DNA from 3 places in the Streptosporangium sp. NPDC020145 genome. Region 1 is predicted to be linked to each of the others. Evidence: riboswitches for the same ligand, from Rfam matches in the RefSeq annotation. Region 1 holds a riboswitch; each other region holds the start of a gene.
The links. Region 1 has a riboswitch for S-adenosylmethionine ahead of ABZ463_RS29325 (aminotransferase class V-fold PLP-dependent enzyme). Riboswitches for the same ligand answer to the same signal wherever they lie in the genome.
Positions count from the first base shown of each region.

Region 1 (7,766 bases):
CACGATCGTGTCCGTGGCGCTTCCGCAGATCATCGGCGCGCTCAACGGCACCCAGTCGCAGTACACGTGGGTGGTCACCGCCTCGCTGCTCGCCTCGACGGCCTCGACACCGATCTGGGGCAAGCTCGCCGACCTGTTCAGCAAGAAGCTGCTGTTGCAGGTCTCCATCGTCATCTTCATGGTCAGCTCGCTGGCCTGCGGTTTCGCGCAGAACACCGCCCAGCTCATCGCCTTCCGCGCCGTCCAGGGCCTGGGCATGGGTGCCCTGCAGGTCCTGGTGCAGGTCATCATCGCCGCGATGATCAGCCCCAAGGAGCGTGGACGCTACAACGGCTACCTCGGCGGTGTCATGGCCGTCGCGACCGTCGCCGGACCGCTGCTCGGCGGCCTGATCGCCGACACCTCCTGGCTCGGCTGGCGCTGGTGCTTCTTCGTGGCGGTGCCGTTCACCGTGGTCGCCTTCGCGCTGCTGCACAAGACGCTGCGGGTGGTCACCGTGCGCCGTACGGACGTCAGGATCGACTATGTGGGCGCCACACTGATCGCCGCCGGGGTCAGTGTCCTGCTCATCTGGGTCACCTTCGTCGGAAACTCCTTCGAGTGGCTGTCCTGGCAGACCGCGGCCATGGCCGGGGGCGGTGCGCTGCTCCTGGTGCTGGCCACCTGGGTCGAGTCGCGGGTCGCCGAACCGGTCGTCCCGCTGCGGATCATCCGCCGCCGTACCCCGGCCCTGGCCATCCTGGCCAGCCTCGCGGTCGGCATGGCCATGTTCGGCGGCTCGGTCTTCCTCGGCCAGTACTTCCAGATCGGCCGTGGCTACAGCCCCACCGAGGCGGGTCTGCTCACGATCCCCATGATGCTCGGCGTGCTGGTCTCCTCGACCGTCTCCGGGCGCATGATCTCCAGGAGCGGCCGGGTGAAGCCGTACATCGTGACCGGCGCGATCGTGCTCACGGGCGGGTTCCTCGTGCTGTCCACGATGGACCACCAGACCTCGCTGCTGCTCATCGCCGGGGCCATGGTGCTGGTCGGCGCCGGGGTCGGCATGTCGATGCAGAACCTCGTGCTGGCCATCCAGAACACCGTCCCGCTGAGCGAACTCGGCGCGGCCAGCGGTGCGGTCACCTTCTTCCGTTCCCTCGGCGGCACCATCGGTGTCTCGGTCCTCGGCGCCGTCCTGGCCAACCAGGTCGCGACCGGCATCGCCGAGGGCCTGGCCAAGGCCGGGATCGGGGCCTCGGGTGCCGGGGGTGGGCGCAGCACCCTCAACATCCAGGCCCTGCCCGAGCCGATCAAGGAGGTCGTGCGGGCCGCGTACGGCGACGCCACCGGGCACATCTTCCTCATCTCGGCCGCCGTGGCCATGGTCGGCGTGGTCGCCGCGCTGTTCCTCAAGCCCATCAGGCTGCGGGACAGTGTGGACCTGCCCACGGACGTGAAGACGGGGGAGAAGGCCGCCACGGTCGGCTGAACGCGTGGGAGCCCGGCGGACGAACGAGTTCGCCGGGCTTTCGCGTGAAAACGGTTTCGGACACGGTCCGAATTAACGCGTGGAATACACGACGCCGACGGGCGATGAACATTTCTTCTCGGCACTCGGAATCATTGCGTGTCGTTTTATCGTGGTCACATACTGATGTTCGTTCTGGCGGAAAATCGCCCCTTGCGAGCGCGTCGTACGTGAACTGTCTCCACCCGCCGTCGTTCGATGTGGGAGGCAAGGTCGATGGCCAGACGATTACGTTGGGACCTCGGACCGGGCGAGGACGAGGAGCCGGTGGACGACGGGTCCGTCAACGGGGTGTACGTGATCGCCTGCGTCCTGCTGTGCGTCGGATGGGCTTTCACGACCATCCTGGGGGTGCGGGTGGGCGCGTCGAACCTCGACATGTATCTTCACGGCGGTCGGACCACCGCGACGGCGATGTCCACCAGAACCGTGAAGGCAGGGGAGAGCTACCAACTCACCAAGGTCAACTTCTTTGTGAAGGACGTCCGGCGTTTCGCCGAGATCCGGGGGAGTTACGCCGAGGGTGAGAAGGTCTCGATCGTCTATGACGCAGACGATCCGAGTGTGGTCAACAGGGAGTTCAGGCTCGTTTTCGACCTGCTGCTGCTCGGCGCGTTTTTCGTCATGACCCTCTACGCGGTTTTCGCGGGCCTTCGCCGGCTGTGGAAGAAGCGACGTCGGCCCGGGCTCGCGAAAAGCTGACCCGTCACCGGGTGGCGGTCGCCGAGTTCCTGCGGCCGAAGATCAACAGGAACGGGATCGTGCACAGCAGCGGCCCGGCGATCGCCAGGGGCCGCTCCAGCCACCAGATCAGCGTCGGCGGGATCTGACTGCCGGGCGGTGAGCCGGTCAGCCCCCAGAACACCCCGTTCAGGATCGCCATGCCGGTGGTGTGGAACAGGAACAGCTGCAGCGCGAACCGGTTGATCGTGGTGTTGACCCACCCCCAGCGAGGCCGTTCGAGCAGCCGTTCCATCGCGGGCCGCAGCACCTCGACCAGGCCGATCTGGAAGATCAGCAGGGCCACGATGACGAAGGTCGGCGGAGCCATGTTCGACAGCTTGTCGCCGGGAACCCCGACCATCGACCCCGGGTAGATGCCCGAGTAGACCAGGCCGACCAGGGCGAACAGCCCGGTCCACAGGGTCGCGACGTCCAGTCTGCGGGGCATCGCGACCATCCGGTCGTAGAAGAAGCCCGCCTGGTGGGCCAGACCCCACACGATCACCATGTTGAGCCAGCCGATGGCCTCAAGGCCGTACCGCAGCCGCAGCACGTCGACCACCAGCGCCGCGCCGCCGAGCCAGATGAGCACCAGTACGTCGAAGCGCCGGTGCAGCCACAGCATCACGGGCAGCAGGGCGACCAGCATCAGGTAGACGCCGATGAACCACAGCGGGCTCAGCACCAGGAGCACGGCCCGGCCGATCCACGGCACGTCGAAGATCAACCAGATGACCCCGCCGAAGGCGAGCCACGCGAAGGACAGCGCCAGCGCCGGGATCGCCAGGGCCCGGATGCGCCGCCACACGAAGGCGCCGATGCCGACCCCGCGTTCACAGGCGCGGTTCCACGACATCAGGTGGACGTATCCGCCCACGTAGAAGAAGAGCGGCAGCACCTGGAAGAGCCAGGTGAGGATCCACAACCCCGAGGTGAAACCGAGCGGGCTGGTCGGGGAGGGGCCGGCCGGCCCCCACTGCAGGATCGTGAACGCCCAGTGCCAGACCACGACGACGATCAGGCTGACCGCGCGGAGCCAGTCGATGTACTTGTCCCGCTTCGGGCCTCCGATGCGGGAAGCGGCGTCCACGCGCTCGCTCATGTCCCCCCTTCCGCGCTCCGGGTCACTTGTCGATGTCACCGACCACGAAGAACATCGACCCCAGGATGGCCACCATGTCGGAAACCAGATGTCCAGGCAACATCTCTCTCAGCACCTGGACGTTGTTGTAGGAGGCGGACCGGAGCTTCAGCCGCCAGGGGGTCTTCTCGCCACGAGAGACCAGATAGTAGCCGTTGATGCCGAGTGGATTCTCCGTCCAGGCGTAGACATGGCCCTCGGGGACCTTCAGCACCTTGGGCAGACGCTGGTTGATCGGCCCCCTCGGCAGGGACCGCAGCCGCTCCACACAGACGTCGGCCAGGTCGAGGGAGACGCGGACCTGTTCGAGCAGCACCTCGAAGCGGGCGTTGCAGTCTCCCGCGGAACGGGTCACGACCTTGACCGGCAGTTCGCCGTAGGCGAGGTAGGGGTCGTCCCTGCGCAGGTCGAGGCCGACGCCGGAGGCACGGGCGATGGGGCCGCTGACGCCGTACTGCATGATCGTCTCGCGGTCGAGCACCCCGACGCCGACCGTGCGGGCCAGGAAGATCTCGTTCCCGCTGATCAGGGCCTCGATGTCGGGCAGGCGGCGCCGTACGTCGGCGACGGCCAGGGTCACCCGGTCGAGCCAGCCGTACGGCAGGTCCTCCTTGAGGCCGCCGACCCGGTTGAACATGTAGTGCATCCGGCCGCCGGAGATCTCCTCCATCACGGCCTGGAGGGTCTCGCGCTCGCGGAAGGCGTAGAAGACGGGGGTGATCGCGCCCAGTTCGAGGGGGTAGGAGCCGAGGAACATCAGGTGGCTGAGCACCCGGTTCAGCTCGGCCATCAGGGTGCGCGCCCACACGGCCCTGACGGGGACCTCCATGCCGAGCATCCGCTCGACCGCGAGCACGACGCCCAGCTCGTTGGCGAACGCCGACAGCCAGTCGTGCCGGTTGGCCAGCACGATGATCTGCCGGTAGTCCCTGACCTCGAACAGCTTCTCCGCGCCCCGGTGCATGTAGCCGACGATCGGCTCGGCGGCGCTGATCCGTTCGCCGTCCAGCGTCAGGCGCAGGCGTAGCACGCCGTGGGTCGAGGGGTGCTGCGGGCCGATGTTCAGGACCATGTCCTCGGTGGCCAGCTCCTTGCCGGCCGCCGCCGCTCCCGCGACGGCGTCGGCTCCGGCCCCGATCCCCACGTTCACTTCCCGGGGCTCAGTCATAGGCCCCATGCTGTCACGTCAGCGGCGCGTGACGAGATCCCGCAGGGCCTCGACGAGACGGTCGACGTGCTCGGTGGTGCTGCCGACGCCGATGGAGGCGCGCACCGCGGAGGCGGTGACGTCGTCGCAGCCGCCGTCCTTGGCGCCGAGCAGGTGCCTGACGAAGGGGTGGGCGCAGAACTTGCCGTCCCGCACGCCGATGCCGTACTCGCCGGACAGCGTCTCGGCCACCTCACGGGCGGTGAAGCCGTCCACGACGAAGGAGACGATGCCGACGCGGGCGTGGTCGGGGCCCCACAGGGACAGCTCGTGCACACCCTCGATCCCGGCCAGACCGGTGCGCAGGCGGGCCAGCAGACGCTCCTCCTCGCGCACCAGCACGTCCCAGCCGGTCGCGCTCAGCGCGTCGCAGGCGGCGGCCAGCGCGATGGCGCCCAGCACGTTCGGCGTGCCCGCCTCGTGACGGGCCTCGGGGTCGTCGTGCCAGTCGGTCGTCTCGTCCTCGACGGCCCTGACGGCCCCGCCGCCCCGGAGGTACGGCTCGGCGACCGAGAGCCAGTCGGAGCGGCCGATCAGCGCGCCGGTGCCGAACGGGGCGTAGAGCTTGTGACCGGAGAAGACCACGTAGTCCAGGTCGAGCGCGGTCAGGTTGAGGCGGCGGTGCGGGACGAGCTGGGCGGCGTCGACCAGGACGCGGGCGCCGTGGCGGTGGGCGATGTGGGCCAGCGCGGCGATCGGCCACAGCTCGCCGGTCACGTTGGAGGCGGCGGTGACGACCAGCAGCTTGGGGCCGTCGATCGCGGCCAGCGCGTCGTCGGCGGCGCGGACGGCCTCACCGGGGAAGGCCGGGGCGGGCAGCCGTACGACGTCGGCCCAGGGCAGGAGCGAGGCGTGGTGCTCGGTCTCGAAGACCACCACGGTGGTCCCGGCGGGCAGGCTGCGGGCCAGCAGGTTGGTGGCGTCGGTGGTGTTCCTCGTGAAGATCACCGCGTCGTCGGGGCGGGCCCCGACGAAGGCCCGCACGGTGTGCCTGGCCTGCTCGTAGCGGGCGGTGGTCAGCTGGGAGGCGTATCCGGCGCCGCGGTGGACGCTGGAGTAGGCCGGGAGCGCGGCGGCGACGGCGGCGCTCACCGGCTCAAGACAGGGGGCGCTGGCGGCGTAGTCGAGGTTGGCGTACGGCACCAGCCTGCCGCCCTTGACGGGCACCTCAAGGTCGGCGCCGAGGACCGCGGGGATCGGCCGGTCGTCGGGGACACGGGTCGCCGGGACGGTCACGGTCTCGGCGGCGGCGGAGGTGAAGATCGTCAGTGTGGACACGCCAAAGCTCCTTGGAGGTCATCGGACCCCAAGCCATGGCCTTGGTGCTGGAGCCCGCGCTTGCCCGGCACACCTCGTGCCGGACCAGGTCCTCACCCGGGGCACCCCGCCGCGGACGCGAGGGTTGCCGGCCAGCTAGCCGGGGCTTGTCGCTGGCACTCATGACCTACGAACCGGACTATACCCACACAGAGGCGGTGCTTGGCAAGTCTGCGGGAAGGGGTCCGGAGGGCTGGAGTTTCGGCGGTGATCCTGAGGAACTTCCGGTTCTGTCCGATCGTCTGGAGCTGTGACCGTGAACGCCCGTCAGGTCACGCGCCGCGCGCGGGCGGCGCTCTCCCCACCGAAACTGGAGGACCCGATGGACTGGGTGGCCGACCCGGCGAGCTGGATAGGTCTGCTCACGCTGATCGCTCTGGAGATCGTGCTGGGCATCGACAACATCATCTTCATCTCGATCCTGGCGGGGAAACTCCCGCCGGAACAGCGTGACAACGCCCGCAGACTGGGCCTGCTCGCCGCCCTGGTCAGCCGCCTGGCGTTGCTGCTCGCCCTGTCCTGGGTGGTACGGCTCACCGCCCCGCTCTTTGAGATCTTCGGGCACGAGATATCAGGACGCGACCTGATCCTGATCCTCGGCGGGCTGTTCCTGCTGGTCAAGAGCGTTCACGAGATCCACGGCCACACCGAGAACGGCGAGGACCACTCCGGCGGCCGGAAGGCGGCGGCCTCCTTCGGCATGGTGATCCTGCAGATCATGGTGCTGGACATCGTCTTCTCCCTCGACTCGGTGATCACCGCGGTCGGCATGGTCGACGAGCTGGCCATCATGGTCATCGCGGTCATCGTCGCGGTCGTGGTGATGCTCTTCGCCTCGGGGCCGATCAGCCGTTTCGTGGACAAGCACCCGACGATCAAGATGCTGGCGCTGTCGTTCCTGGTGCTGATCGGCGTCGTGCTGCTCGCGGAGGGTTTCGGACAGCACATCTCCAAGGGCTACATCTACTTCGCGATGGCGTTCTCGCTGGTGGTCGAGCTGCTCAACATCCGGGCCCGCCGTCGTTCCCGGGCCGTCGAGAAGACTCCGGAGCCCTAGCATGGGTTTGTGCGTTTTGACCCATGGAGTCCGGAATTCGTCGCCTACCCCTATGACGCCTACGCCGAGCTGAGACAGCGGCCGGTCACCTTCTTCGAGCCGACCGGCCAGTGGCTGGTCGCCCGGCACGCCGACGTCAACGCGTTGCTGCGCGACCGGAGACTCGGCCGGTCCTACCTGCACGTGGCCACGCACGCCGAGTTCGGCAGACCGGAGGAGCCGCCCTTCCTCGACCCGTTCTGGCGGGTGGTCAGGGCCGGGATGCTCGACGTCGAGCCGCCCGTCCACACCCGCCTGCGCCGCCTGGTCTCCCGGGCGTTCACCCCGCGGATGGTCGAGGCGCTGCGGCCCAAGGTCGCCTCGATCGCCACGGGGCTGGTCGAGGACTTCGTGGCACGTGGCGGCGGCGACCTCATCGCGGAGGTCGCCGAACCGCTCCCGGTGACCGTGATCGCTGAGATGCTCGGCGTCCCCGAGGCGGACCGGCACCTGCTGCGGCCCTGGTCGGCCGACATCTGCGGGATGTACGAGCTCAACCCGTCGCCCGAGACGCAGCGCACCGCCGTACGGGCGGCGGAGGAGTTCTCCGGCTACCTGTCGGAGCTGGCCCGCGCCCGCCGGGCGAACCCCGGCGACGACCTGATCAGCGCCCTGGCCCTGGTCGCCGACGGCGGTGACACCCTGACCGAGGAGGAGCTGGTCGGCACCTGCGTGCTGCTGCTCAACGCGGGTCACGAGGCGACCGTCAACGTCACCGGAATCGGCTGGTGGTCGCTGTTCCGCAACCCGGCCGAGCTGGAACGGCTGCGCG
Region 1 is NZ_JBEXZT010000020.1:81,707-89,472, forward strand. Features, by position in the region: gene ABZ463_RS29305 (MDR family MFS transporter) at 1-1,471, shown strand, start outside; gene ABZ463_RS29310 (DUF3592 domain-containing protein) at 1,802-2,212, shown strand; gene ABZ463_RS29315 (acyltransferase) at 2,217-3,335, opposite strand; gene ABZ463_RS29320 (NADH-quinone oxidoreductase subunit D) at 3,358-4,542, opposite strand; gene ABZ463_RS29325 (aminotransferase class V-fold PLP-dependent enzyme) at 4,561-5,817, opposite strand; SAM riboswitch class IV at 5,911-6,026, opposite strand; gene ABZ463_RS29330 (TerC family protein) at 6,221-6,955, shown strand; gene ABZ463_RS29335 (cytochrome P450) at 6,965-7,766, shown strand, end outside.

Region 2 (7,766 bases), on a different contig from region 1:
TGGGCCAGGATCGCCGCGGCGCGCCGTACGTCTCCGGTGGGGACCAGGTGGCACACGTCGATGATCCGGGCCTGCGGCGCCGTCAGGACGATCACACCGTGGCAGGCGGCGACGTAGCCGTCCGCCAGCCCGTAGTCGGTGAGAAGGGTGATCACTGGAGTCACATCTGGTGACTGTACGTCTCCGAACCGGCCATGAACAGCAGGAAATTCCCGACTATCCTGGCATCGCGCGGAGCCGTACGGCCTGCGGGGGCGCGACGGGAGGCGACAGCGATGGACGATGTGCCACCTCCCGGCGAGGGGACGGGACCGGAGAACGCTCCCAGGCCCCTCACCGAGAAGGAACGGGAACTGCTGGCCTTCGAGCGCCGCTGGTGGCGCCGTCCCGGGGCCAAGGAGCAGGCGGTGCGGGAGGCCTTCGGCATCTCGGCGACCCGCTACTACCAGCTGCTCGCCGAGCTGATCGACCGGCCGGAGGCGCTCGCCCACGACCCGATGCTGATCAAGCGCCTGCGCAGGCTCCGCGAGACGCGCAGACGCGAGCGTGCGGCCAGGAGACGGGGACTACGTCCCTGACGTCCGGGGTAGAGCCGGTCATGCGCGCCTGACGCCGCGCCGTACGATCCTGGCCTGACGACGAGCGGGAGAACACCCCATGGAGACCCCCGAAGGACTGCGCGCGATCCTGGCCGACCCCGCCGGAGCGGTGATCGGCCTCGACTTCGACGGCACGCTCTCCCCGATCGTGCCCGACCCCGACGCGGCCAGGATCCACCCGCGCGGCCCGGAGCTGCTGGCCAGGCTGGGCGGACGGGTCCGCGCCGTGGCGGTCGTGACGGGCCGTCCCGCCGCGACGGCCGTCGAGTACGGCTCGCTGGCCGAGGTGCCCGGGGTGGTCGTGCTCGGCCACTACGGTCTCGAACGCTGGGAGGCGGGCACGCTCACCGCCCCGCCCGTCCACCCCGGCCTGGACAGGGCCAGGGCCGAGCTGCCCCGGCTGATCGAGGGCGTCGCGGGCGCCAGGTTCGAGGACAAGGAGCGCTCGGTCGCCGTGCACACCCGGGGGACCGCCGAACCGCAGGCCACGCTTGAGGCGCTGCGCGACCCGGTCGCCAAGCTCGCGGCCGAGGTGGGGCTGGCGGTCGAGCCGGGCAAGTTCGTGCTGGAGCTGCGGCCTCCGGGGACGGACAAGGGGGCGGCGCTCGGTGCCTTCCTCGCCGAACGCGGGGCGCGCTCGGTGCTGTTCGCCGGTGACGACCTGGGGGATTTGGCGGCCTTCGCCGCCGTACGGGCCTCGGGGCTGCCCGGCGTGACGGTGTTCAGCGGTTCGGCCGAGGCGAGCGCGGAGGTCGCCGCCCAGGCCGACATCGTCGTGGACGGCCCGGAGGGGGTGATGGACCTGCTGGCGTCGATCGCCGATGCCATTGAACGTTAAGTGACCGACAAGTGGGGACGGTTAACGTCCCCGGCATGAGAAAACTCGCCTTCGCCGCCGCCGTGCTCGCCGGCGCCACCCTGTTCACCGTTCCCCAGGCGGCCTCGGCCTCGACCGCGCAGGCCTCGGGAACCCTCACCTTCCGCGGCATGACCCTCAAGCTTCCCTCGGGCTGGCGGGTATACGGCGGCGCCGACGGCGTCAAGGTGGTCACGGGAAGGTGCGCGAAGCCGCACTCGGCGTATTTCACCCCGAACTGTGAGGCGTTCTGGGTCTTCGGCCCCAAGCAGATCAAGTACGGGCGTGAGCTGTTCTCCGCCTACCGGGGGGACCAGCCGTACTACCCCGCCACCGATGTGCAGCGCTGCCCGTTCGACGCCAAGAGCGGCCAGACGTTCGGCAACGCGTACGCCTCGGGGCTGCGGCAGGTGGGACGCGGGCACAAGGCCGCCTTCAAGGGCTGGCGCGGCGAGTGCTACAGCTACAACGGCAGCAAGCGGACCGGGACCTTCCACCAGCGTGAGTGGTTCCTGCCCACCTCGAAGATCCTCGTCGTGGACGTGTGGGACAACCCGCGCCTGGCGTCGGTGCTCGCGGCGGCTACCTGGAGCTGACCAGAATGCCGCCGACGGCCAGCACGATCATCACGGGCACCATGAGGAAGGCCTGCTGGGTGCCGGACACGTCGGCGAGCGCTCCCAGCAGGAAGGGCCCGACACCTGTCGCCGAACTCGAATAGAGGGAGGCGACGCCCGTCGCCCGCTCGGGACGTCCGGCCGTGGCCGTCAGCACCCGTGAGAGCGCGAGCGGGAAGTGCAGCGAGACCCCCACTCCTGAGACGAGCAGCCCCGCGTAGGCCGCCGGCGGGGCCGTACTCGTCCAGAACAGCAGCCAGCCGACGAAGGTGAGCCCCAGTGCGCCGATGAGCAGTGAGGAGGGCGGGATCCGCAACGCCAGCCTGGCCCCGCCGAAGCGCCCGAGCGCCAGCCCGGCGGTGAAGGCGGTCAGCGCGCTCGCCGCGACCGCCGCGGACAGGCCCGTGTTGTCGCTGACCAGCTTGGCCGCCCAGAGGTTGAACGAGAACTCAAGCCCGACGCAGCAGAACAGCACCGCCCCCGCCAGGTGGAAGCGCATGCCGAGCCCCGGGGAACCCGCGCTCCCGGAGGGCGCCGCCTGCTCCTCCCGGGCGGGCGTGGGAACCCACACGCGGCCCATGGCGAGCGCGAGCAGCACGGTCAGCAGCGGGGTGAGCAGCAGCGCCGTCCGCCAGCCGAGCGCGCTCTGCGCCGCGAGACTGACGACGAACGGGGCGAACAGGCCGATGGTCCCGCCGACCGCGTTGGCCTCACTGATCGCCGACGGCCCCGCGGGACCGTGGTGCCGGCCGAGGACGGACATGCTCGTGTAGAGACTGATCGAGCCCATCCCGCCCGCCAGGCAGTACGCGAGGAGCGTGACCTGCGGTGTGTGGCCGAGGACGACCAGCAGCACCCCCACGTTCATCCCGGTCAGGCCCGTCCAGACGGTGACGCGCGTGCCGAGGCGGCGGGTCAGCCGGGGCAGCGCGAGGCCGGTCAGGACGCCGCCGACGGCCATCATGGTGCCGTGCAGCCCGGCGACCGTCTGCGAGAGGCCCAGTTCGGCGCGGAGCATGGGCAGGGCGGCGCTGAGGCCGTACAGGTAGGTGGCGAAGACACCGAGCTGCAGGTAGACGAGCCAGGTCGGACGGTCACGGGTGAGCCTGGCGGTCACGGGTTCCCCCGAACGTCAATGAAGCGCGAAGTCCCCTGAACTATCTCATATCAGGGCAAAATCTCAGCCGAGTGCGGCGAGCTGGTCAGCGAACCAGCGCTGCGGGGGAAGGGCGGTCGCCAGACGGGCCAGCCTGTCCCCCCGGACGGCGCGCTCGTGCTCGGGCATGACGAGGCCCTCGTGGATGGCCCGCGCCGTGGCCGAGACGTCGTAGGGGTTCACCAGCAGCGCGTCCGCGCCTAGCTCGGCCGCGGCCCCCGCCTCGCGCGACAGGACCAGAGCGCTGTTCGGGGACAGCACCGGCCCCTCCTTGGCCACCAGGTTCATCCCGTCGCGGATCGGGTTGACCAGCATCACGTCGGCCAGCCGGTAGGCGGCCAGCGACCGGGGATAGTCGTCCTGGACGTTGAGGATCAGCGGATCCCAGTCCTCGGTGGCGTACTCGTCCTCGATCTCCGAGGCGCAACGCTGCACCGCCGCGGTGTACTCACGGTATTCGGGCAGGTCGTGGCGGGAGGGGTAGGCGAAGGCCAGGTGCACGACCCTGCCGTGCCACTCGGGGTGCGCCGCGAGGAACTCCCGGTAGGCGATCAGGCCCCTGACGATGTTCTTCGACAGCTCGGTCCTGTCGATGCGCACGATCAGCCTGCGGTCGCCGACCAGCTCGCGCAGGGCGGCCATGTGGGACTCGACGTCGGGCTCGCGGGCGCGTTCCCACAGCGCCCGGCCGTCCACACCCAGGCCGTGCACGCCGATCCGGGTGGTCCGGCCCGCGTGGGTCACCGTACGGCCCGCGCGCTCGACCCGCGCGTCCAGGACGCTCTCGCAGCAGTCCATGAAGGCCCCGGCCCAGCGGTCGGTCAGGAAACCCGCCTGGTCGGCGCCCAGGATGCCCTCAAGCAACTCGGCGGCGACCTCGTCGGGCAGCAGGCCGAAGTACTCGGGAGGGGCCCAGGGCGTGTGGGAGAAGTGGGAGACGCGCAGGTCGGGCCGTTCGCTCCTGAGCATCGCCGGGACCAGGGCCAGGTGGTAGTCCTGCACCATGACCTTGGCGCCGTGCGAGGCCTCCTCGGCCAGCGCCATCGCGAACGCCTCGTTGTAGGCCTGGTAGGACTCCCACTCCCTGCCGAACCTGGCGTCGAAGTGCGGCCTGTTCGGGGTGTCGTAGAGCAGGTGGTGGACGAACCACAGGGTCGAGTTGGCGACCGCGTTGTAGGCCCGCTGGAAGGTCGCCGGGGGGATGTCGAGCATCCGCAGCGCCCCGGTCTCGTATCCCGCCTGGTCGAGCCGCCCCCCGGGAGCGAGCCGTACGGCACCGCGGTCGCCGTCGGACAGGGCGGCGCAGACCCACAGGACGTCGAGCTCCTTGGACACCTCGGACAGGCCGGAGACCAGGCCGCCGCCGCCCCTGCGCATGCTCAGCGCGCCGCCCTCCGACATGGTGAAGGAGACCGGGCCGCGGTTCGAGGCCACCAAAATCCCACTCATCTGACCTCCTCGCCCGGGAGGACGTGGCTTGTCCCGAAGGTTAACCAAACGATAACCGGCGACCATAGGATGTCGAGCGACCGTGACCGTTGATGGGAACCCGTGATGGCGCTGGACGAGACGACCGAGGAACTTGCCCGTGCGGCCGCCGGAGGCGACCACCGGGCACTGGGCGAACTGCTGAAGCGGATCGAGCCCGAGGTGCTACGGCACTGCGGGCGGATCCTCCCCTACCGGCAGGACGCCGAGGAGGCCTGTCAGGACACCCTGCTCGCCGTGGCCCGCAACATCGCCAGGTTCGAGGGGCGGGCGCGGTTCAGCACGTGGCTGCACATCGTGACCGCCAACTGCGCGCGCACCACCTACCGCTCGCTCAAACGGCGTTCCGCCGAGCAGAGCTCGGAGGAGTTGCCGCTGCACAACAAGCCCGACGTCGCCAGGGTGAGTGTGATCGCGGGCTCCCGCCTCGACCTGCTCGACGCGATGGAGGCCCTTGAGGCGGACAAGCCCGACCTGGCCCAGGCGCTGGTGCTGCGCGACATCTGCCAGCTCGACTACAACGAGGTCGCCGAGCAGCTCGGCATCCCCCTCGGCACCGCCAAGTCGCGCATCCACCAGGCCCGCAAGTACGTCCAGGGAGCGCTCGGCGACGCCTACGGCTTCTGAGGTTTGTCCGGTTAATGACACACTTCATCTCGTTTGGTGAGACAACTGGTCAGGAGGGGCACAAGGCGAGGTAGAGTGCTTGAGACCTGCATGTCAGGTCCACAACTGAACATTGCTCATCCAGAGGGGTGGAGGGACCGGCCCTGCGAAGCCCCGGCAACCCTCCCGGTTCAAGACTCGCGATCTGGCGAGGGGTCGACCGGGACAGGTGCCAATTCCGGTCTGTGACCAGGGTGGTCGCAGACGAAGATGAGGGAAAGGCCTCGCTTCATGGCGCTCGCGAACACCGCAACCACCACCGCTCTTGACTTCGGTCCCGCCGTCGCTCTCTCCTGTCGTGAGTGTGGTGCCCGCTACGACCTCGGTCCCAGCTTCGCCTGTATCGAGTGTTTCGGGCCCCTTGAGATCGCCTACGACTTCGGGAACGTCACCCGGGAACAGATCTCGCAGGGGCCGGCCAACATCTGGCGCTACCGCTCCCTCCTGCCCGTCCCGGCGGACGTCGCCTCCAAGCCCAACACCGAGCCCGGCTGGACCAGGCTCGTCAAGGCCGACAACCTGGCGCGTGAGCTGGGCCTGCGCTCGCTGCACGTGAAGGACGACTCGGGCAACCCCACGCACTCCTTCAAGGACCGCGTGGTCGCCATCGCCGTCGAGGCGGCCAGGAACTTCGGCTTCCACACCCTGTCCTGCTCCTCGACCGGCAACCTGGCGGGCGCGGTGACCTCCGCCGCCGCCAGGACCGGGCTCGACGCCTGCGTGTTCATCCCCGCCGACCTCGAACAGGGCAAGATCGTCATGGCCTCCGTGTACGGCGGCAAGCTGATCGGCATCGACGGCACCTACGACGACGTCAACCGCTTCTGTTCCGAGCTCATCGGTGACGAGCTCGGCGACAAGTGGGGCTTCGTCAACGTCAACCTCAGGCCCTACTACGCCGAGGGCTCCAAGACCCTGGCCTACGAGATCGCCGAGCAGCTCGGCTGGCGGATCCCCGACCAGATCGTCATCCCGGTCGCCTCCGGCTCCCAGCTCACGAAGATCGACAAGGCGTTCAAGGAGCTGATCGCCCTCGGTCTCGTCGAGGACACGCCGTACAAGATCTTCGGCGCCCAGGCCGAGGGGTGCTCCCCGGTCTCCGCGGCCTACAAGGCGGGCCACGACGTGATCCGCCCCGTCAAGCCCGACACGATCGCCAAGTCGCTGGCCATCGGCAACCCGGCTGACGGGCCCTACGTGCTCGACATCGCCAGGCGCACCGGCGGCGGGGTCGAGGACGTCACCGACCCCGAGATCGTGGACGCCATCCGCCTGCTCGCCAGGACGGAGGGCATCTTCGCCGAGACGGCGGGCGGTGTCACCGTCGGGGTGCTGCGCAAGCTGGTCGAGTCGGGTCGGCTCGACCCTGACGCGGAGACCGTGGTCCTCAACACAGGTGACGGCCTGAAGACCCTTGACGCGGTCGCTGACCAGGCACGTCCCACCGCTGTCATCCGGCCCTCACTCGACGCGTTCCGCGCTGTCGTCGCCTAGAGCTCTGAAAGGTACTGAATTATGAGTGTTTCTGTACGGATTCCGACGATTCTCCGTACGTACACCGGCGGCGCGGCCGAGGTGAACGGCGAGGGCGGGACCCTGCGTGAGGTTCTGCAGAAGCTCGACGCCGACTTCCCCGGGATCGGTGCCCGTATTCTCGATGAATCGGGCAAGATTCGCCGTTTTGTGAACGTCTATGTCGGTGATGAGGATGTCCGTTTCGCCGACAACCTCGACACGGTGACGCCGTCCGGCGTTCAGGTCTCCATCATTCCGGCGGTCGCCGGAGGCTGATCCCGGCGGAGGCCGCGCGGGGCCCTGGGCGGGCCCTGGGCGGCCTCCTGGGGCCCGATGTCGTCCACTGTCATGGAACGGCGCCCCTAGAACACCCTCACGACACCCGCACCGGCCTGGCCGCGTGCGGGTGTCGTCTTTTGTGATGCAAGCTCACATTTTTGCGCGAAGACATAATGTAATATTTAACTAACTAGTAGTGATAGCAAAACTATGTTGGCGTGTTGAATGCGTCCGTAAAGCGGTAGTTTGCTGGTTGACTCTGTTGCCCCACGGGCTCTCACAGGTATGGTCGAGGGCGATCGACGTAGGCGATGTCTCCGCCTCGGAGATTGAGGACCTCGCGAGAGGAATGGGCGACGTCCTCAAGCCCAGTAAGAGGAGTCGGAAGTGGCGCAAGGCACCGTCAAATGGTTCAACGCGGACAAGGGCTACGGCTTCATCGCGGTAGACGGTGGTAAGGATGTTTTCGTCCATTACTCCGCGATCATGATGGATGGCTACCGTGCGCTCGAACAGGGCCAGAGGGTCGAGTTCGAGATCACGCAGGGACAGAAGGGACCTCAGGCGGAATCGGTCCGGACGGTCTGATC
Region 2 is NZ_JBEXZT010000014.1:20,316-28,081, forward strand. Features, by position in the region: gene ABZ463_RS24185 (SAM-dependent chlorinase/fluorinase) at 1-164, opposite strand, end outside; gene ABZ463_RS24190 (DUF3263 domain-containing protein) at 276-578, shown strand; gene otsB (trehalose-phosphatase) at 658-1,437, shown strand; gene ABZ463_RS24200 (hypothetical protein) at 1,473-2,051, shown strand; gene ABZ463_RS24205 (MFS transporter) at 2,038-3,189, opposite strand; gene ABZ463_RS24210 (trehalose-6-phosphate synthase) at 3,253-4,677, opposite strand; gene ABZ463_RS24215 (RNA polymerase sigma factor) at 4,783-5,343, shown strand; SAM riboswitch class I at 5,457-5,599, shown strand; gene thrC (threonine synthase) at 5,614-6,876, shown strand; gene ABZ463_RS24225 (MoaD/ThiS family protein) at 6,898-7,173, shown strand; gene ABZ463_RS24230 (cold-shock protein) at 7,564-7,764, shown strand.
Region 2: linked by a shared signal. The riboswitch ahead of thrC (threonine synthase) and the one ahead of ABZ463_RS29325 (aminotransferase class V-fold PLP-dependent enzyme) in region 1 are both predicted to bind S-adenosylmethionine.

Region 3 (7,766 bases), on a different contig from region 1:
GGTCTGCCCTCTGATGACGCGGGCGTAGTTGGGCAGCTGGACCAGTCCGATCGCGATGATCACGTTGCCCGCGCCGGGGCCGGTGACGCTGATGACGAGCATGGCGAGCAACAGTTCGGGGAAGCTGGCCAGCACGTCGAACAGCCGGCTGAGCGGCTCGTCGACGTAGCGGGGGGACAGCCCGGCCAGCGCGCCGAGGACGGTGCCCAGGACGGTGGCGAACAGGATGGCCGCGGCGCCGATGCCGAGCGAGTACCCCGCGCCGTGGACGACCCGGGAGAACACGTCGCGGCCGAGGTGGTCGGTGCCGAACCAGTGCGGCGCGCTCGGCGGGGCGAGCGCGTGCAGTGGGTCGGCGGCCAGCGGGTCGGCGTCGCTCAGCAGGCCCGGGGCCAGGGCGGCGACCGCGACGACGGCGAGGATGAGCAGTGAGACCGCCTGTCCGGGGCGCACACCGTACCGGCGTGGGACGACGGCGGGAACCGGCCCGTCGCCGGTCGGCGGCGGCGCCGTGGCCTGTTCCCTGTCGGAGACGGTCATCGGCCCTTCCTCAACCGGGGGTCGATCACGAGGTAGGCGAGGTCCACGAGGGTGCTGACCGTCACGTAGACCGCGGCGGCCAGCATGATGACCGCCATGACCACCGGCATGTCCTTGCCGGTGACCGCGACGAGGGTGATCTGGCCCAGGCCGGGCCTGCCGAAGACGGCCTCGACGACGATCGCCCCACCGAGCAGGACGCCGACGAACCAGCCGGTGAGGGTCACGGCGGGCAGCAGCGCGTGCCGCAGGGCGTGCCTGGCGACGAGTCGCCACTCGGTGATGCCGCGCGAGCGGGCGGTCACCGCGAACGGTTCCTCAAGCGCCCGTTCCAGGCCTTCGCGCAGCACCTGGCCGAGTGTTCCGGCGATCTGCAGGCCGAGGGCCAGGGCGGGCAGCACGAGGGAGGCGAAGCCGCGGTCGCCGGAGACGGGGAACCAGCCGAGGGTGAAGGAGAAGACGGCCAGGAGCAGGAGACCGGCCAGGAACGGCGGGACCGAGGCGGCGGTCAGCTCGGAGAGTCCGGCGAGCCCGCCGGCCCAGGAGCGGCGCCCCGCGGTGGTCAGCGCGAGTACCAGGGCGATCGCGACGCCGAAGGCCGCCGCGGTGAGCGCGAGCCTGACGGTCGGCCAGACCTGCGAGGACAGGATCTCGGCGACGTCGCGCTGCAGGACGTAGGAGCGGCCGAGGTCTCCGTGCAGCAGCCGCAGCAGGTAGTCGGCGTACTGCTGCGGGACGGGGCGGTCGAGCCCCCATTCGGCGACGATCGCGGCCCGCCGCTGCGGGGTGTCGAGGCCGTCGGCGATGAGGACGTCCACGGTGTCGCCGGGGACGAGCAACAGCGCGGCGTAGGCCGCGGTGGCGGCGACCCAGAGCACGACGAGTCCTGCTCCGAGCCGCCTGACCACCGGGCCGGTCCACCCGGCGGCGGCCAGCCCCCGCCGCCGGGTGAGTGTGAGGGTGCTCACGTGCCTGTCCGGACGTCGTAAGCACTGTTGGGGGTGCCGGAGACCGGCTCGAAGGTGATCCCGGTGACCCCGGCGCCGTAGGCGACCTGGTCCGCCGGGACGTAGAGCGGCAGCAGCAGCGCCTCCTCCGCGACGACGGTCCGCTGTGCCCTCGCGTAGAGCTCCTTGCGTCTGGCCTGGTCGGAGGTGGTCGAGGCCTCGGCGAGCAGCTTGTCCAGGTCCGCGTTCTCGAAGTGGGTGCGGTTGATCGCGGCGCCCTTCGGCAGGATCAGGTTGAGCGCGGCCCCCGCGTCGGTGTCGCCGCGCGAGTTCTGGAACAGTTCGTACTGGTCGTCCTCCAGGGCCTTCTGCTGGGTGCCCTGGTCGACCACCTTGGGCTGGAAGTCGATGCCCGCGCTCTGTTTGACCGCGGCCTGTACGGCCTGCGCGAGGACGTCGCGGCGGTCCCTGACGTAGGGGGCCGACTCGACGGATCGGACGGTCAGCCGCTTGCCGTCCTTGACCCGGAAGCCCTCGGCGTCGCGTTCGGTCCAGCCCGCCTCGTCGAGCAGTTCGTTGGCCCGTCGCGTGTCGTTGCCGTAGGTGTTCTCCAGGGAGGCGTCGTAGAACTGCGGGCTGCCCTGGCCGACGATGCTCCAGGCTCGCCTGGCCGTGCCCTGGTAGACCGAGTTGAGCACGGTGTCCACGTCCACGGCGTCCCTGAAGGCCTCTCGCACCCGTTTGTCGTCGAAGGGCGGGTGCGAGACGTTGAAGTAGTAGGAGAACGCGCTGCCCGAGTTGAGGCTGGTCTCCACCCTCACACCGGGGTCGGCCTTGAGCAGGCCGAGTTCGGTGGCGGGCACTCCCTCGATCACCTGGACCTGTCCCGAGGTGAGCGCGCCGACCCGGACCGCCGCCTCGGGCAGGAACCGGTAGGTGATCTCCGCCAGGTAGGCGGGTCCCTGGTGCGCGGCGTTGGGCGGCGCCCAGTTGTAGGCGGGGTTGCGCCGGTAGTGGGCCTCCTGGCCGGGGGTGAACCGGTCGAGGATGAACGGTCCCGTGCCGACGAGGTCGGGACCGCCCGCCTTGAGGTCCTTGGCGTTCCTCAGCGACTTCGGGGAGACCTGTCCGGCGTACGGCGAGGCCAGGAAGTCCAGGAACAGGGCGTCGGGCGCCTTGAGTGTGATCTTCAGCGTGTAGGGGTCCGTCACTTCGGCCGAGGAGTACTCACGCAGCTGGATGCCGGCGACGGCGGGGTTGTACCCGGGCGTGACGAGCTGGTCGAGGTTGGCCTTGACCGAGGCCGCGTCGAACTTCTCCCCGTCGTGGAAGGTCACGTCCCTTCTGAGCTTGAAGGTGTAGGTGAGGCCGTCCTTGGAGACCTCCCACGAGGTGGCCAGCCACGGCAGGAACTCACCGTCCCTGCCCCTGGCGACGAGCGCGTCGAACTGGTTGTGCACCAGCAGCCTGGCCTTGTTCTGGCCCCACTGCTGGGGGTTGAACGTGATGGGCTGCGTCTCGATCGCCCACACCAGCGAGTCCCCCTCGGTGCCGCCGCCTGAGGCCGGGTTCGCGGCCCCGGTCTCGGTTCCGCACGCGGCGAGCGTCAGCACCCCGGCCAGAGCCAGGACGCCCCGTTGCGCTTTCACTTACCTTCTCCTCGGGGAGTCGTGCGCCGCCTCAGGCGACATGTCTGATCTCGGTGGTGACGGCCTCGGACAGCACGATCCGGGCCAGGGCGTCGGCGTGGCGGAAGAGCGGGGCGTCGAGGCCGGGTCTGGCGAAGCCGCCGGTGACCCGTCCGCCGACGACCCAGGGGCCGAAGGCGAACCTGCGGGGGTGCGGGGTGTCGAGGCGGTCGAGCAGGCGGCGGTCGGCGGGCCGTACCCTCAGCAGGCCCGACGACTCGTCGATCTCGCCGCGGTCGCGCAGCGCGGAGATCAGCGGGTCGGTCGAGCGGCTCACGCTGGGTGCGGGCAGCCTGGCCTCGACGAGGGACCTGGCGGTGACGGCGCCGGGCAGGGTGGGGCTCTGCGCGACCCATCGCCCGCCGCGGTGCTCGACCCTGACGTCGGCGCCGAGGAAGGTGACCACGCCCGCCCTGGCCAGGGCCTTGAGCTCCTCAAGCCGGGGGCCGGGCGGACCGCTGGCGACGTAGCTGAAGAAGCCCTCGAACCACCGGTCGGAGATTCCCCGTTCGGCGAGGACACCGTTGACGGACAGTAATCCGAGGATCAGGGCGTGGTCGGCACTGTACGCGGAGTCGGAGCGTCGTTGCAGGTCGGCGGCCATGTAGCCGTCCATCCACCGCCGCAGTCCCGCCTGGTCGCCGAAGCGGATCCGCTCCAGCGGCCGGTCGAGCCGGTCCAGGTCGAGCCGGTCGGCGTGCCGGGGTACGGCCTTGCGGATCAGCAGCCGCATCCCGGGGCTGCGCCATTCCTCTGCGGCGAACCGTTCGGCGAACTCCGGCCAACCGGTCCTGACCCGTTTCGGATGGCTGTTGAGGAGTTCGTGGTAGTAGGCGAAGGCGAGTTCCTTGGCGGCCAGGGGCCACACGTCCCGCCGGAAGTTCCACGGCCCCTCCCCCAGCGCCCCCGCCGTCAGGAAGCGCGGCGCGGGCGGCCGGAGCCCCTGGAAGCGGTAGGCGGTCTTGGCGTGGTACGGCACACCGCGCCGTGACCCCACGTGCAGCAGCGGTTCCCGCCCGCTGGGCAGGTAGACGAGTTCCCCGTCGTGTTCCCTGACGAACCGGCCGCCCCTTCCCGAGGTGAGCAGCACCATCAGGTCGACGAAGGCCAGTCCCAGGCCGCGCACGATCACCGGTTCACCGGCGGGCAGCCGGTCCAGGCCGAGGTCGAGGTCCGCGGTGTAGCCGGTCGGCAGGTAGCGCAGGCCGCTCTCCCTTGCCAGGGCCGTCAGCCCGCGTTCCTCCGCCGCCGGGGTGACGTCGCCGTGTCCCTGCGCGAGGATCACGGCGCCCACCTCAAGGGTCGTCCCGTCCTCAAGCCGTACGGCCTGGCCTCCCGGGACGTCGGTCAGGTCGAGTGCCCGGGTCCGGTGCACGTGCACCCGGACACCGCGGGGGGCGGTGTCCACGGCTCGCCGGAAGGCGTGGGTGAGGTAGGCGTTCTGCACGGGCCGGGGGACGAAGCGTCCGGGGTCGCAGCCGAGCCACTCGGCCAGCGAGGGGCCGGGGCGGATCGGGCCGACGCACCGGACGGACTCGTCGGTGAAGAGCGTCACGTCGGCGGCGGCGGAGTTCATCCAGAGCAGGTCGGGTTGCCGCTCGCGCCAGACCCTGCCGCCGCCCGGCGGGTAGGGGTCGATCACGTGGACGTCGAGCGACGGCCAGCTGAGCAGTTCGGCGGCGTTGGCGCAGATCCGCTCGACCAGGCAGGTGCCGGTCGGCCCGGCGCCGACGATCGCGATGGAGGCGCTCACGCCGACCACTCCCCTCTCGTACGGTCCGTCACAGCGCTGCTCTTCGATGGGGCAGGTCCCAGTCGGGGGTGGCGGGCTCGACCGGTACCCGCCACGGGTCGGTCTCCCCCGTGGGGGAGGCGAGCACGGTGAGGTCGGTGTTCTCGCGGAAGGCGGGGTGCTGGTAGAGGTCCCTGGCGTAGTCCCACAGGTTGGGGAAGGCGGTCAGCGGGCGCTCGCTGATCCTGGCCGACGGGTTGTCGCTCACGTCGAACCTGACCAGGGTGGGCCAGAGCCGTACGTCGGACTCGGTGATCGCGGAGCCGAACAGGAACCTGCGGCCGGCGAGCCTGGCGTCGAGTTCGTCGAGGAAGCCGATCACGGCCTTCCTCGCCCGGTGGTACTCCGGTTCGGTCGTGGCGGCGGAGACCCGGCCCGCGGCGGTGTTGGCGTACTCGTAGACGCGCGCGTTGAGCGCGTCGATCTCGGGCCGCAGTTCCTCGGGGTAGAGGTCGGCCTCGGGGTCGCCGCCGAAGCGTGTGCCCAGGTCGATGGTGATGTCCGGGAAGTTGTTGCTGACGATGCGCCCCCCGTGCCGGTCCCACAGCACCGGCACGGAGACGTGTCCGTCGAATCCGGGTTCGGTCGCCTCGTAGGCCTGCCTGAGGGTCGCGAAGCCGTTGACCGGGTCGGCGCCGCGCCGCTCGCGGAACGCCCACCCCCTGCCGTCCCGCTCGTCGTCCACGTAGGACAGCGAGACGACGTCCTGCAGCCCTTTGAGGGAACGCACGATCGCCGTACGCTGCGCGTAGGGGCAGACCGCCGCGACGTAGAGGTGGTAGCGCCCGGCCTCGGCGGGGAACTCCCCGGTGCCGTCGTCGGTGATCCGTCCCTGGAAGGGGTAGCGGGGGCCGGGCCTGCCACCGGGCCGGTAGCGGCCGTGGGTGTCCAGGTCCACTGGGCTGGCGTAGTTGAGTGTGATCTCGGACATGTGACACTCCCAGGGCATGCCTCGGTGACCCGTGCGGGTCCGCGCTTGCGGCACGCCGACCGTGCCACCCGGTCCTCCCCGGGGGCACCCCGCCGCGGTGCGAGGGTTGCCGGTCAGCGAGCCGGGGCTTTGCACTGACACTCTTAACCTAGTTAGACGGTAGGAAATACATAGATCTCTGTCAACCCTTAAAGTCGGGGGATGTCTCATGAGATCGTCCGCGTGGTCTACCGCAAGTACGACGGCTCGCTGCACTGGAACCACCCGGCCCTGCTCCTCGGCGAGGACGAACACGGCGTGTGGGTCGGCTGCCCGCCCGGCAGCAGCGGCAGGCGGGGGCAGGAGCCGCCCGTCGTCTGGGACGAGCCGTTCGTGATCCTCTTCCCCCGTGACGCCTGGTGGACGGCCACCTTCAACGCGGCGCCGTACAAGGCCGAGATCTACTGTGACGTCTCGACCGTGCCGCGCTGGGACGGCGACGAGGTGACCATGGTCGACCTCGACCTCGACGTGATCCGCATGCGCAAGGACGGCCGGGTGCTCCTGGACGACGAGGACGAGTTCGAGGAGCACCAGGTCCGCTACGCCTACCCCAGGGAGATCGTGGAGGGCGCCCGCGCCTCGGCCGCCGCGCTGATGGAGGCCGTCACCGCCAGGACGGCCCCCTTCGCCTCACCTCCGCACTGGCTCTCCCTGGTCTCCGGGAACCGCTGAGAAGGACGTCACCGCCCCGGGCTCCACCGGCCCGCCGACCGCTCCCTGGAGTCGGGGTGGGTGACGAAGTTCGGCGAGAGCCGCTCCTGGTCGTAGTACCGGTGGAAGACCGGGGTCGCGGCCCCCGAGATGGGCGGGACGATCCAGCTCCAGTCGGCCGGGCAGGTCCTGCCCGCGCTCTCCTCCCGCGCCACGTGCGTCAGGAAGCGCCTGGACTCGGCGTGGTGGTCGGTCATGGTGACCCCCGCCCTGTCGAAGGAGTACAGGACCGCCACGTTCAGCTCGACCAGCGCGTGGTCGCGCCACAGCGAACGCTCGTTACGGGTGTCCAGGCCGAGCCGCGCGGCGACCAGGGGCACCAGGTTGTAGCGGTCGGGGTCCGCGAGGTTGCGCGCCCCGATCTCGGTCCCCATGTACCAGCCGTTGAACGGCGCGGCCCGGTAGCAGACCCCGCCGATCTCCAGGCACATGTTCGAGATCGCCGGTACGGCGTGCCAGCGCAGCCCCAGCCGCTCGAACCACGGATAGGCCGGGTGGGACAGCGGCACCTCGAGCACCGCGTCCCCGGGGATCGTGGACAGCACAGGCGGCCCGTCGCCCATCGAGACCGCCAGGGGAAGCACGTCGAAGGGCGTGCCCCGGCCGCCCGGCCAGCCGAGTTTACGGGCCATCGTGGTGAACCCGGCGTTGCGCGGATCACCGACGACCGAACCGTCGTCCATCGCGTACCCCGCGTAACGGATGAGCTGCTCGTTCCAGATCCTCGGCCCCGGCGCCCCCGGCCGGTCCTGGGCGAAGATCGTGATCATCGGCCGGATCCGGCCGTCGGAGACGGCCTCACGGAGATGGTCGACGCACTCGACGGCGACCCCCTCGACCGTGTTCACCCGGCGCCGGTCGCGTACCCGCAGCGACTTCCAGTACAACCGCCCGATACACCTGTCGCTGTTGCGCCAGGCCACCCGGGCGCCGAAGACGAGTTCCTTCGGCGTGTGGGTGTAGGTCCCCGTCGCGGCGATCTCGGCGCGCACCTCGCGCAGCCTGGGCTTCACAGGGCCCGCGTCCGGGTTCTCCTCGTGGAACAGCGTCAGGAACTCCTCGGCGGCCGTCACGTCCACCGGCGGGGCCACCGGTTGGGAAGGCGGCTGCCACGG
Region 3 is NZ_JBEXZT010000004.1:271,387-279,152, reverse strand. Features, by position in the region: gene ABZ463_RS09445 (ABC transporter permease) at 1-540, opposite strand, end outside; gene ABZ463_RS09440 (ABC transporter permease) at 537-1,508, opposite strand; gene ABZ463_RS09435 (ABC transporter substrate-binding protein) at 1,505-3,136, opposite strand; gene ABZ463_RS09430 (FAD/NAD(P)-binding protein) at 3,168-4,928, opposite strand; gene ABZ463_RS09425 (glutathione S-transferase C-terminal domain-containing protein) at 4,957-5,898, opposite strand; SAM riboswitch class IV at 5,935-6,047, opposite strand; gene ABZ463_RS09420 (DUF402 domain-containing protein) at 6,100-6,612, shown strand; gene ABZ463_RS09415 (nitric oxide synthase oxygenase) at 6,621-7,730, opposite strand.
Region 3: linked by a shared signal. The riboswitch ahead of ABZ463_RS09425 (glutathione S-transferase C-terminal domain-containing protein) and the one ahead of ABZ463_RS29325 (aminotransferase class V-fold PLP-dependent enzyme) in region 1 are both predicted to bind S-adenosylmethionine.